Regions from separate parts of the Candidatus Avoscillospira sp. LCP25S3_F1 genome, predicted to be linked through region 3. Evidence: riboswitches for the same ligand, from Rfam matches in the RefSeq annotation. Region 3 holds a riboswitch; each other region holds the start of a gene.
The links. A riboswitch is a leader RNA that binds a small molecule or an ion and turns the genes downstream of it on or off. The one in region 3 is predicted to bind cobalamin.
Positions count from the first base shown of each region.

Region 1: another riboswitch for cobalamin. It lies ahead of ACTQ33_RS11655 (energy-coupling factor ABC transporter permease); the one in region 3 lies ahead of ACTQ33_RS15380 (homing endonuclease associated repeat-containing protein).
Region 2: another riboswitch for cobalamin. It lies ahead of ACTQ33_RS00020 (hypothetical protein); the one in region 3 lies ahead of ACTQ33_RS15380 (homing endonuclease associated repeat-containing protein).

Region 1 is NZ_JBQKJT010000012.1:22,697-26,271, reverse strand. It holds gene ACTQ33_RS11670 (CidA/LrgA family protein) at 1-133, shown strand, start outside; gene ACTQ33_RS11665 (LrgB family protein) at 126-818, shown strand; gene ACTQ33_RS11660 (TVP38/TMEM64 family protein) at 908-1,495, shown strand; adenosylcobalamin (AdoCbl) riboswitch at 1,609-1,754, shown strand; gene ACTQ33_RS11655 (energy-coupling factor ABC transporter permease) at 1,855-2,607, shown strand; gene ACTQ33_RS11650 (energy-coupling factor ABC transporter substrate-binding protein) at 2,604-2,906, shown strand; gene cbiQ (cobalt ECF transporter T component CbiQ) at 2,910-3,575, shown strand, end outside.
Region 2 is NZ_JBQKJT010000001.1:256-3,830, reverse strand. It holds gene ACTQ33_RS00030 (cysteine-rich small domain-containing protein) at 47-319, shown strand; gene ACTQ33_RS00025 (homing endonuclease associated repeat-containing protein) at 846-1,295, shown strand; cobalamin riboswitch at 1,300-1,521, shown strand; gene ACTQ33_RS00020 (hypothetical protein) at 1,626-2,222, shown strand; gene ACTQ33_RS00015 (hypothetical protein) at 2,468-2,734, opposite strand; gene ACTQ33_RS00010 (cation transporter) at 2,827-3,045, opposite strand; partial or broken gene ACTQ33_RS00005 (hypothetical protein) at 3,322-3,575, opposite strand, start outside.
Region 3 is NZ_JBQKJT010000025.1:22,725-28,065, forward strand. It holds gene nikC (nickel transporter permease) at 1-1,395, opposite strand, end outside; gene nikB (nickel ABC transporter permease) at 1,392-2,333, opposite strand; gene ACTQ33_RS15380 (homing endonuclease associated repeat-containing protein) at 2,361-3,362, opposite strand; cobalamin riboswitch at 3,456-3,683, opposite strand; gene ACTQ33_RS15385 (hypothetical protein) at 4,200-4,526, shown strand; gene ACTQ33_RS15390 (zinc-finger-containing protein) at 4,545-4,946, shown strand; gene ACTQ33_RS15395 (hypothetical protein) at 4,960-5,139, shown strand; gene ACTQ33_RS15400 (transposase) at 5,155-5,341, shown strand, end outside.

The sequences.
Region 1 (3,575 bases), on a different contig from region 3:
CTTCGGCAGCGTGGCCGACAGTCTGTGGGCCGTGGCCCTGGTCTGCGTCGTCAGCACCCTGGTGGTTATGATTATCACCGGTGTGGTGGCTCAGGCGCTGGTGACCCGAAAGGAGGGCCGGAAGCATGAATGAGATTCTCCGGGAATCGGCCTACTTCGGCATGGTGCTCAGCGTCATCTATTTCTGGTTCGGCACCTGGCTGCGCCGCCGGTTTCCCTCTCCCCTGGTCAATCCCCTGCTGATTGCCTCCATTCTGACCATCGCCACCATCGTTCTTTTGGACATCGACTACGACGCCTACACCAAGGGCGCGTCCCATCTGACGTGGCTGCTGACGCCGTCCACGGTCTGCCTGGCCGTGCCCCTGTACCGGCAGCTGAAGCTCCTGCGCCGTCACTGGCAGGCCATTGTCATCAGCGTGGGCGCCGGATGCGTGGCCTGTGCCGTCACCGTCGCTGTCCTGTCCCGGCTGCTGCATCTGACACCGGAGATCTACCACTCCCTGCAACCCAAATCCGTCACCACGGCCATTGCCCTGGGCGTGGGTACCCAGCTGGGCGGCCTGGAGGGCATCATCTCCCTGGGCGTCATGATCACAGGCCTGTTCGGCGTGGTCATTGTGGATGTGGTGCTGAAGCTGTTAAAAGTCACCCATCCCGTAGCCAAGGGCCTGGCCATCGGCAACAGCATCCACGCCATCGGCACGGCCCACGCCCTGGAGCTGGGCGAGATCGAAGGCGCCATGAGCGGCCTGACCATTGTGGTGGCCGGCATCATGACGGTCATTCTGGCCCCCCTGTTCGCCGGACTGGGTTAATGGAAACTTAATCCGCCAGGTACTTTTCTTTTAAGGACGGGACGGGTACAATAGAGGAAACCCATCCCACCGGAAAGGAGCCCGTACCCATGGACCATAACCGATTGAAGAAACTGATGAACGCAGCGTCCATGGCGCTGTTTGTCCTCTGTGTGGCCCTGGGGCTCTGGCTGTGGCGTCAGGGGGTATTCCAGTCCCAGGAGGCGTTGCAGGCATTTCTCAACCACTACGCCGGCAGCGCTGCCGCCATCTTTCTGGCCCTCCAGGCCGTCCAGGTGGTCATCCCCATTCTGCCCGGCGGCGTCAGCTGTCTGGCCGGTGTGCTGATCTTCGGTCCCTGGCTGGGCTTTGTCCTCAATTATGTGGGCATCGCCCTGGGCTCGTTCGTGGCCTTCGCCATGGCCCGCAACTGGGGCAAGCCCCTGCTCAACAAACTCTTTTCCAAAAAGCTCCACGAAAAATACGAGCGCTGGACCCATGAGAGCCGCCGGTTCGACCGGCTCTTTGCCCTGGCCATTTTCCTGCCGGGCCTGCCCGACGACTTCCTCTGTTTCCTGGCCGGTACCACCGGCATGAGCTGGAAAAAATTCGCCCTGATCACCGTCACCTGCCGCCCCCTGATGATCTTCGCCTATTCCCTGGGCGCGCTGGGATTCCGGGCCGTATTCCCTCTGTGAAACCAGGGCCGCTCCAGATAATTTCCCGCCGCAATCTTGACTTGCGGCCCGTGTGGTTGTATACTTTACCGTGACAATTTCATGAGACGGCGCGTCCGCGTTTCCGCACCGTTCTCACCAGATTGTGTGCGGAAATTCGGGGAAGTAGGGTGAAAATCCCTCGCGGTCCCGCCACTGTGACAAAGGTCGCTCCTTTGCAGCCAGAACACCGACTCCGCGCCGGTTCGATCGATCCACGAGGTATGGATTGGCGCCCACATCGGTCCTGCGCGTAAACGGACGATTGCAAGCCCATTTCCTTCCTGGAAATGGGCTTTTTTTCCGTTTTGTTGCGCAAAGAGAAAAGGAGTATCATCCCTATGAAACCCATGGAACGCCGTTTGTTCGGCCTGACCCTGGTTCTGGCCGCAGCCTTCTGTCTGGCCGTCCCCGCCGGAGCCATGCACATCATGGAGGGCTATCTGCCCCTGGGCCACAGCGTGGTCTGGGGCGTGGTTTGCCTGCCCTTCGTCGTTCTGGGCATCGCCCGCATCCGCAAAATCGTGGAGACCCACCGCAAAACCCTGCTGCTGCTGGCCATGGCCGGCGCATACTGCTTCCTGCTGTCGGCCCTGAAAATCCCCAGTGTCACCGGCTCTTCCAGCCACCCCACCGGCACCGGCCTGGGCGCCATCCTCTTCGGGCCTGCCCCCATGGCGGTGCTGGGCCTCATCGTTCTGCTGTTCCAGGCGGTGCTGCTGGCCCACGGCGGCCTCACCACCCTGGGCGCCAACACCTTCTCCATGGCCATCGTCGGTCCCTTCGTCAGCTTTGGCGTCTACGCCCTGTGCCGCAAGACAGGCGTCAACCGTAAGGTCGGCGTGTTCCTGGCCGCCGCGTTGGGCGATCTTGTGACCTATGTGGTCACCAGTGTGCAGCTGGCTCTGGCCCATCCGTCGGCCACCGGCGGCTTTGCCGCGTCGCTGACGGAGTTCCTGGGCATTTTCGCCGTGACCCAGGTGCCTCTGGCCATCGTGGAGGGCCTGCTGACTGTGGTTGTGGTCCTGGCGCTGGAAACTCTCGCCCGTCCCGAATTGAAGGAGCTGGGCTATCTGGGAGGTGCCGCCGCATGAAAAAGAAAGGTCTCACCATCGTCATTTTGCTGCTGCTGTGCGTCGCCATCGCCTGCATTCCCCTGCTGACCATCAAGGATTCCGAGTTCGGCGGCGCCGACGGCCAGGCGGAGGAAGCCATCACCGCCATCGACCCCGATTACAAGCCCTGGGCCTCCAGCATTCTGGAGCCCCCCGGCGGCGAGACCGAGAGTTTGCTCTTCGCCCTCCAGGCCGCCATTGGCTCCGGCGTCATCTGCTTCGGTCTGGGCTATCTGACGGCCCGGCACAAGTACCGCAGCGCCGGGCAGACCGAGTAAGCCATGCTGCGGGCCCTCCTGGGCGCGGTCATCGTCTGGGGCCTGGCTGTGGGACATCTGTCCCCGGCCCTGGCCCTGACCGCCGCCGCAGCTGCCGCCGGTTTGCTCTGGCTGCCTCTGCGGCACGGTCACAGCCATGACGACTGGACCGCCATCGACTACTATGCCCTTCAATCCCGGCTCCACAGCGTACCGGCCGGGCTGAAGGCCCTGACCGCCCTCGCCCTCATCGTTCTGACCCTGGCCGCCCGCTCCCCTCTGGTGAGCCTGCTGGTGTGGGTCCTGACGGCGGCGGTGACGGTGCTGGCAGGCAGAACGCCGGCCCGGACCTGGGCCCGCCTGTTTCTGACGCCGCTGACCTTTGTACTGCTCAGCGGTCTGGCCCTGCTCTTCGACTTTGCCACTGTCCCCGGCGGCGTGGTCAGTCTCCCCTGCTTCGGGGTCTATCTCACCATTCCGGCCCAGGCCCAGGTGTCCACTCTGGTGATTCTCACCGGCGCTACGGCCTCTGTGTCCTGCCTGTACGCCCTGTGCCTGTCCACCCCCATGCCCCAGCTCATTGCCGCCCTGGGGCGGGTCCATGTGCCGGAGCTGCTCATTGAGCTGATGTACCTCATTTACCGCTATATCTTCGTGTTGTCCGGGACCTTGTCCCAGATGAAAATTGCC
Region 2 (3,575 bases), on a different contig from region 3:
TTGCCGCAGCCGTTTTTTGAACTGATTGGATAGGAGATGAATGCTCATGGAAGGAAACCAATACAAATTTTTTTCACACAAGCAATGTGAATATTTTCCATGCCACCCAACACAGGACCCTGAATCGTTTAATTGTCTGTTTTGCTTTTGTCCACTGTATGCTTTGGGCAAGGCCTGCGGAGGAAATTATCAGTATTTATATAATGGCCGTAAGGACTGCAGCGCATGTACGATCCCCCATCAAAAAGACCGATATGACGACATCATAGGCAAGTATCCTGAGCTGGAAAAAATGATGAAAGAATCAGAACAGCCATAGCGTATGAAAGTGCCTGGATATGTTCTTGACACGTCTGCAAAAATCGGTTACAATACGGGCTGTGAGCAGGTCATATGCTTGACATATGCCAACTGACAAGCCGGTGTGAATCCGGCGCAGTCTTACCTCTACTGTATTTGGCTCCGGCCATAAGCCAGGATTGTCAGCCTGCTCCATGGTAATTGATCAAGGTGGTATCCATTGCCGATTTTTGCAGCCATGCCCATGTTTGGGGATGGCTGGAGGTTTTGTGCATTTCATGTGTTCAAAGCTTCTATTTGCAGGGATCGGCAATGGATATCTGCTTTTCCGGCAGACGCCATTGTCTGCCGGATTTTTTATTTTTCGGATTGGCAGCAGGTCCCAAAGTCGAAAGGGGGTGTAGACCGTTAGCAAGCGAAGGCAGGCTCGTCCAGCAAAATTGACACCGCAAGAGCTGGAGCGATATCGAGATACCATACAAAATTTAGCACAGCAAGCCCAAACAAAACGAACAGATGGGGAGAACCAGGAAAAGGAATTGCGCATGCTTTATCAATCCTTTACCTTGTCCAGCGGCATTGGTAAAGCCATCTATGCCAGCTATTCTGATCAAGAGCTGTTGGATGTTCTGCGAGAAGCGGCCATTCGTATTGGGCGTGCACCAACGCAGGGAGAGATTTTTTTTCTGTATCGGATCTATCTGAAAGCCCGGTTTGGCACTTGGCCGGCAGCGCTGCGGGCAGCTGGAATGCGGCGATTACCAGTACCGGATCTAACGATCCCAGATTGGGAGCAAATGCTGCTGGAACGGCCGGATATTTGTAATGCATTGGAGGATGTTACGCAACGCAGATGCCGCCTCGGGTATCCGCCGCGCAAGCGGGATGTACCGCAAGCCAAAGTCCTTTGTGAGCGATTCCGCTCTTGGGAAAATGTAATTGCTGCCGCAGAAGCATTTCAAACGTGGCAGATGGAAAGGGGGAACTCTGTTTAAAAGTAAATAGGGGAGCATTTGTTGTGGCCCTGTCTCGGCAGTAGCAGAGGGAGGGATGAACAAGGGAATCGGGTGAGAATCCTGAACGGTAACCGCCGCTGTATGCGCTGAGATACCGGATCGTTGACGAAAGTCGGTCACTGGGAAACTGGGAAGGCAGATCCGGCGTCGTGGGGAAGACCCTGCAGGCGTGAGTCAGAAGACCTACAAGGAATGCGAAGCGGCCGCAACGCGGCCAACCATGGGAAAACGGCTGTGGCGATCATTGGGATCTGTCACGGCATTTTTTATGCCCTGACAGAGCGACAGTCAAAGGAGAATTGGGAACCTATGAAAAAACGTATGTTAAGCATACTGCTGGCGCTGTCTCTGCTGCTCGGCATGGCTCCGGTGCATGCGGAGGCCGCGTCGGAGAATGGCACCGCCGCTGTAGAGACAGAGTACCTCCTGCATACAGCCGGTGCGGAGAGAGAAGCAGAGTGGGTCATTGATGACCAGAATGCGCTGCAAAACATGGGGCACGGCGCGTATAAACTCGGTGCAGATATCGAACTGCACGAATGGACTGCCATCGACTTTTCCGGCACGTTGGACGGTGATGGCCACACCATCACGTTGGCCGGTCAGCCGCTGTTCAATGAGCTGAGCGGTAATGTGCAGAACCTGCTGTTGGACGGCGCAGTGGAGGTAGAGAATGCAGCCGGAGCGTTGGCTTTTGCCATAGATGGCGGTGTGGTGAATAACTGTTGGTCTGGTGTTGAGACATTTTCTTATAATGTCTCGGCGGGGTTTGCTGGAACCATGACGGGCGGTACCATCAAAAACTGCCTCTTTACCTATGATATAGCAGAGTACGGTATTGCCACCGAGTCAGATGGTGCATCCCGTATTGGGGTCAATCCCAAATTCCGTGTAAACACCATTTAAGGTGCGAATAGAGCAAAATTTATTCAGGGCGGTAGCCGGGGAAATCCGGCTGCCGCCGTTTCGCCTTTTCAACAACATAACGCCGGTGGTGGCGGATGTCAAGGGTGGCGGAGCCGTTCAGCTTGTCACTGACATCCGGCCCCGGCGGTGTTACTCGGGCATACGCTCGGCAAAATAGATGGCCATCTGAGCGTGGATCAGGCTCCAGTCCTGCCGCCGCCCAGTCCACTTTTTTGTAATGTCCATCATGGCCAGATATCATAGCCAATAATGAGATAGTCTACCAAATAAAGCGCCAATCGTACCCAGCGCCCAGCAGCGCCCAACTGGTCAAAAACGCTGGAACCCAAAGTTTGCAACGCCAGCAGCAATACCGTGGCGGTCAGGATTCTTCCCAACATAATTTTCTGTTTCTTTGTCATGCCGCTGCTGGGCCGCTGACCAATCAAGAGAAGGATAACTGATAATACGGCTACTACGATCAGCAAGCCGCTTTCAATCATTTCTTGCATATCATTCTTTCCCTTCTATAATTGCTTATTTGTTTGTTAAAAAAAGTGCCCCTTCCGCCCGTAGCGTCTGGGGCACCTGTGTGGAATGGGTCTTATAGGAAGATCTCGCAGTCAGGCTCCACCTTCTTGCAAGCCTTCTGCACAGCAGCCATCACACTGGCCGGCTCCTGACCTTCAGCAAATTCCACGATCATCTTCTGGGTCATGAAGTTCACAGTAGCGTTCTGCACGCCGCTGGTCTTGCGAGCTGCGTCTTCCATCAGGTTGGCGCAGTTAGCGCAGTCTACTTCGATCTTATAAGTTTTTTTCATTTTGGAAAACTCCTCTCTTAATTTGTTCCTGTTACCAGAACAATTAAATCGTTGTTTAATTGTGTCTTTATCATACTTGGATAAACTGGCTTCGTCAATGCTTTGGACGCACATCCTGCCGTTTGGGTAAAAGGTTCTGCTACTTGGGAAAATGCAGCTTTTATGGACACATTTCAATGCATTGACAAAGGGGCGAGATATAACAACATCGCCATGCAAAAAAGGTTCTGACACGGAAGCATAGCTCCATGTCAGAACCTTGTTCTGCTTCACAAATTATTTTTGGGGGTTGCGTCGCCCGGTGTTTTCTGAGCCACGCACTTCCTCATGGTAAAAGTAATCCACGATTATGGGGTGCCCAGGCTCTGCTCGTCCGTAGGGCAGCTCGTTGTCCACGAAGGGACAGCTGTATTCTTTTGCCAGCCGCTCCGCTTGATCCTCCAAACCATGGAAATAGCTTCTGTCTCCCTTGTTGTAGATCGCGTCGTACAGCGGAACCAAGTCAGAATATTTTTTACGAATATAGTCCA
Region 3 (5,341 bases):
GAAATAGGGATAGGCCAGGATGCCGGGCAGATTTCCCGTGGGACGCTGGCAGACCACGGTGAGGGTCCCGGCACTGTCATCGGCAGTCAACTCCGGCTCCGGGAGGTAGACCTCGGGATTGGAGTTTCCGGTGCCGCCCCGGTCGGCGTCCGTCTCGGCGTACAGCCGTTCCAAGGCGGCCTGGACGGCGGAGGGCGTCACGGGATTCCCGTTTGAGAATTTCACATTCTCCCGAATGTGAAGGGTCCAGGTGGTATAATCATCCGACACCTCGTAGGTATCGCAGAGCCAGGGCTGGGCCACTACCTGGTCGTCAAACCGGAACAGGCATTCCAGGATGCCGTAGCGCATTCCGGCCCAGCTGGAATTTACCGTGGTGATGGGGTCCAAAGAATCGGAGTAGCTGTAGCAGCCGAAGTTCAAATGGTTCTGCTCCGTTTTCTCTGCTGCCGAGTCGCTGCCGCAGCCGGTGAGCACACCGGAGAGCAGCATTGCCCCAACTAAGAGGGCACCAACTTTTGCGGGGTTATGGTTCAAACGCTTCATCTTGTTTCCTCGTTTCTTTGATTTTGAATTGGGATGCGTCTCATCCGCTCTGGGGTCCAGAATATCCCGCAGGCTGTCACCCAGCAGATTGAAGATCATCACAGTCAGAAAAATAGCCAGTCCCGGGAATACCATCAGCCACGGCGCCGACTCCATATAAGCCCGGCCCTCATTGAGCATATATCCCCATTCAATGGATGTAGACTGAGCGCCCAGGCCCAGGAAAGAGAAGCCGGCCAACTCCAGCATCATGCCGCCCACATCGGTGGCCGCGGTGATGACCAGTGTGGGAAGGGCTGACGGCACCATATAGCGCAGCAGGATGTCCCGCCTCCGGGTGCCGGATATCCGGGCAGCCAACACATAGTCCTGGTGCTTGACTTTCAGCACCAGACTGCGGGCCAGACGGGCGTATTTCGTCCAGCTGACTGCCATAATGGCCAGAATGGCGCTGGTCATACTGCCCCCCAACATACCGGCCAGGGCAATGGCAAGAGCCATACCGGGAAAGGAGACCATCATGTCGGCAACGCGCATGATGACGGTTTCCACCACACCGCCGGCATAGCCGGCCACAATTCCCAGAATACCGCCCACAAACAGAATACTGAGCACCAGCACCATGGTCGATAGAATCGAGGTTCTCGTACCGTAGATCACACGGGAAAACAGATCCCGCCCCATTTTATCTGTACCAAACCAGTGTTCCTTGCTGGGAGACTGCACTGCGTCCGCCAGAACGGAACTGTTGGGATCATGGGTGGCCAGAATGGGCGCCAGAATGGCTACCAGAATCATGGCCATAGCCATGAGCCCAAAAATCATAAAACGCTTTTTCGCAGCCGTCATGCCTGTAGCTCCTTTCTCAGCCGGGGATCCAGCCGATTATAAGAGAGATCCACCACCAGATTGACCGCCATATAGATCAGGGCAATCCAGAGTACATATCCCTGAATCAGCGGATAGTCTCTGGAGGTTATGGCAGAGATCGCCAAACTGCCCAGTGCCGGATAGGAGAAGATCACTTCCACCACAGCGGTACCGCCCAGCAGAGAGCCCAAAGACAGGCCCAGCATTGTGATGAGGGGCAAAACAGCGTTTGGTAGCACATGGTACCAGAGCACACACCGCTCCGACAGCCCCCGTGCCCTGGCTCCTGCCACATAGTCCTGGCGCAATTCCTCCAGAATTGCCGCCCGAACCTGGCGAGCGTATTTTCCCGCCATGGCAATGGCCAATGTCACAGCAGGCAAGATCAATCGCTGGAAATTCATCTGGTTGGACACCACCGGAAGCCAGCCCAGCTTCATGGCCACCAAATAGAGCAGCAGCAGGCCCACCCAGAAATTCGGCATGGAAATGCTGATAAATGTGGTGCCCCGCAAAAGATAATCCAGTAAGCTGTTCTGACGCAGAGCAGAACACACGCCGATGGGCACAGCTATCATTACCATGATCACCAGAGACAGCAGCGCCAGTTGGATAGTGGGCATGACCCGCTCCATCAAAAGCGTTGACACCGCTTCACCCTTTGAGTAAGAGGTACCGAAGTCTCCCCGGAGACAGTTGGCGATCCAGTTGCCGTACTGGATGAAAAACGGTTCATTCAGCCCCAACTCCTCCCTGGTCTGCTCCAACACTTCCTCTGACGGAATACTGCCGCTGACCGCATACATGGATCGGACGGGATCGCCCGGCGACACATACATCAGCAGAAAGCTTAAAAAGCTGACGCCCAGCAGCACCAGAAAAATGTGGGCAAGCCGACAGCCTATTTTTCGTTTCATATGCATTTTTCACCTCACGAAAGCCAATCATCGCTGCTGGGGTTTTCTCGATTTTTCCTGCAGGCCCAGTTGAAACAAAGCATTGGCCCAGGAACCGCATACCTTTTGCAGCCGCATACGGACTTCCGGCGGCACTTCCCTGCGGCCAGGCGGATGCCCCAACTGCTGCGCCATCTTCCATACCAACTCCAAGTCTGCCTCGGTCTGCAGATCCAGCTTCAACAGTCGATAGTAGCAGTCGTACAGTTCCTGTCGATGGGACGCCCGCCGTTTCTCCTTTCCCCGCTGTAGCGGAGCATTCACAAAAGGCGTGATGCGCCGAACCGGCTCCAGATCGATCTGATAGAGGACATTCCGCCATGAGCCAAACCGCCGGAGCAGGGATTCCCGTAGGCTTTGTTCCACTTCACTCCGAAGGGGCGCCCGATTCAGCCCTTCCGCAAGGGCTCTCAGTTCTTGGAGCATATGCCGTTCCTCCGCCTCTAAGTTTTCCACTTTCTGCAGGCGGACCACAATCGCATCCTCCACCCCCGCGGCAGCTAAAACCTCTCCCCAGGTTCGGTACCGTTTTTTCAGTTTTCGGCATATCTCCGGCAGCTCCGACGGATGCGGAATCCGGCCCAGCTGTTCTGCCATGCTCCGAATCTGATCGAGCATCTGCTGGTACTCTTCTTTCTTCTGTGACATTTGTTCTGTGGATATTCCACCCCGACCTGCCGATCGGCTTAACCCCGCTGCACGCAATGCCCCCGGCCAGTTTTTAAACCGGGCTTTCAGATAGGTTCGCAAGATCCAGTGTACCTCTCCCTGGGACGGAGAATGCCCCAGCTGCTGGGCACTTTGACGCAGAAGTTCCGACAGCTCATCATCAGAAAAAGATGCATAAAGCTGTGCGCCTTCCTCTGTATCAACGGAGTAGCGCGAACCGTCTTTTTCCTCGGTCTCTCCGTGGAGCCTGGAACCTTCCGCAATCATGCTGAGCACCATCTTTTTCTGTTCCTGCAGCTGGTTTTTGTTGTTTTCTCCCATCGTTTCTGTGTCCCTCCCTAAAAAAAACGGCTGTGAACCCGAAGATCCACAGCCGTTTTTCTGCGCAGCAAATACCAAGTGCAGCGTCCCACACCTGGCTGATCTCTTTTTGTAGGTCTTCTGACTTGCGCTTGGGGCAGGGGTTCCCTGCCTTCGCCGGTCTGCTCTGCCTTCTCAGGGCACGTCCCCAATGGCGAACTTTCGTTAACGAGCAGCGGACATCACGCATACAGCGGCGGTTACCGTCCGGGATTCTCACCCGATTCCCTTGTTCAGCCGCCCGGATCTTTTCCTGCGGCCACAAAAAGTTTTATGTGATTTTAGCATAAAAAAACGGTCTTCCCTCTTTGGAAAGACCGTATGGATACAAAACAGCTACGACTCCCAAAAAATGCTCTCTAATGTACGATCACTGCCGGCTGACGTCTTACGACGAATACGGTCTGTCGCGCCGGATTCCCACCGGCTTATGATAAAGAGCACCTGTATTGTGTTATACAAGTTTCTCATCGTATCTGCTTGCTATTCACTTTCGTGTTTTATTGTACCGCAATGCTTTGCTGATTGCAAGTAAAATTTTAACCGATAACATCTTGAAAATCATGCAGCCAAATGATTCTGGTTTTAATAATGCTTTTTCCCCATTTAAAACTTTGACGATGGTACCCCAATGCATCTCGCATTTGGCCATTCTCAAGTAGACTACCAGATGTTCATCTGATAAGTAACCTTTTTGCCTCCATGTTTTATGGGGGCAGATTTTTTTATTTACAAAAAGTTCAATTTTCCGTGGGCACAAACTGCCGTTTTGCGGTGCGTATTAAAGGAGAAGGACAAATGAAAGAACAGCACTGTGTATCGACGAAACAATTGTATAAATTCCTTACTGCCTGTGGCGGGAACTGGCGCAACACCATCCATATCTCTGCGCAGGAAGGCTGCACCGGTTGGCTGCTGGCTGCGGATCGGAATGGAGCGCCCGTGTTAATGCGCGTAGATGCATTGGAACGTGGGATACAGGAGCGGATCGATACCAACGAGTGCAGAGGCACTTTGACGGAATCAGCTTTTACAGATATTTTTGCACAATATCTGTGCTGGCAGTTGCCCACCACCAGCAGCACTCCCGCAGATACGCTGAACTTGTTGTCCGACCATAGTTAAAAGCACTGGAGGGTTCTTATGAAACGAGTCAATATCAAATGCCCCTATTGCGGTGCAACCGCTTATCTCCGGCCAGCCTCCGTTGCTTACGGGGAGCGGGCCATACCCGGGGCCAAACTCTACGTCTGCGGCAACTACCCTGCCTGCGACTCCTATGTGGCCGCCCACCGTGGCACACAACTGCCAATGGGGACTCTGGCCAACAAAGACCTGCGCCGCCAGCGCCAGGAAGCCCATACGGTATTCAATCAGTTATGGAATCGCGGTCTGATGACCAAACGTCAGGCCTATCTGTGGCTCCAGGCCAGGCTGGATCTTCCCGAATGCGAGGCACACATCGCCAAGTTTTCCGAAGTCCGCTGCCGCCTGGTCATCCATCTATGTCAACAATTTCTCGATGCCCAGCACCGGGCCGCTTAGGAGGGAACATTCCATGAAATACAATCAGCCTCTCACACCCGCACAGCAAAGCCTGGTGGAACAGCATACAACTCTGATCCATTGGACCATTCGCAAATACATCGACAGCAGAGAGAATATCTGCGGCCTGGGCTACGATGATGCCCCCATACCCGAATTGACGGACAGAAAAATCAGTCGTAAACTGGAATAGAAAGGAGCGATAAAAATGGAAGAGCAAAAGGACAAAAAAGGTGTGCCGCCACCTCGCTACGATACTGCCTTCAAAGCCGGCGCAGTGAAAATGGTAGCAGAGCAGGGACGGGACCCCAAGGAAGTTGCCCGAGACCTCGGCATTTGCATCGACACCCTACGGAGCTGGCTGAAGGCCTCCGGGATGCAGTTGGGCCAGGTGA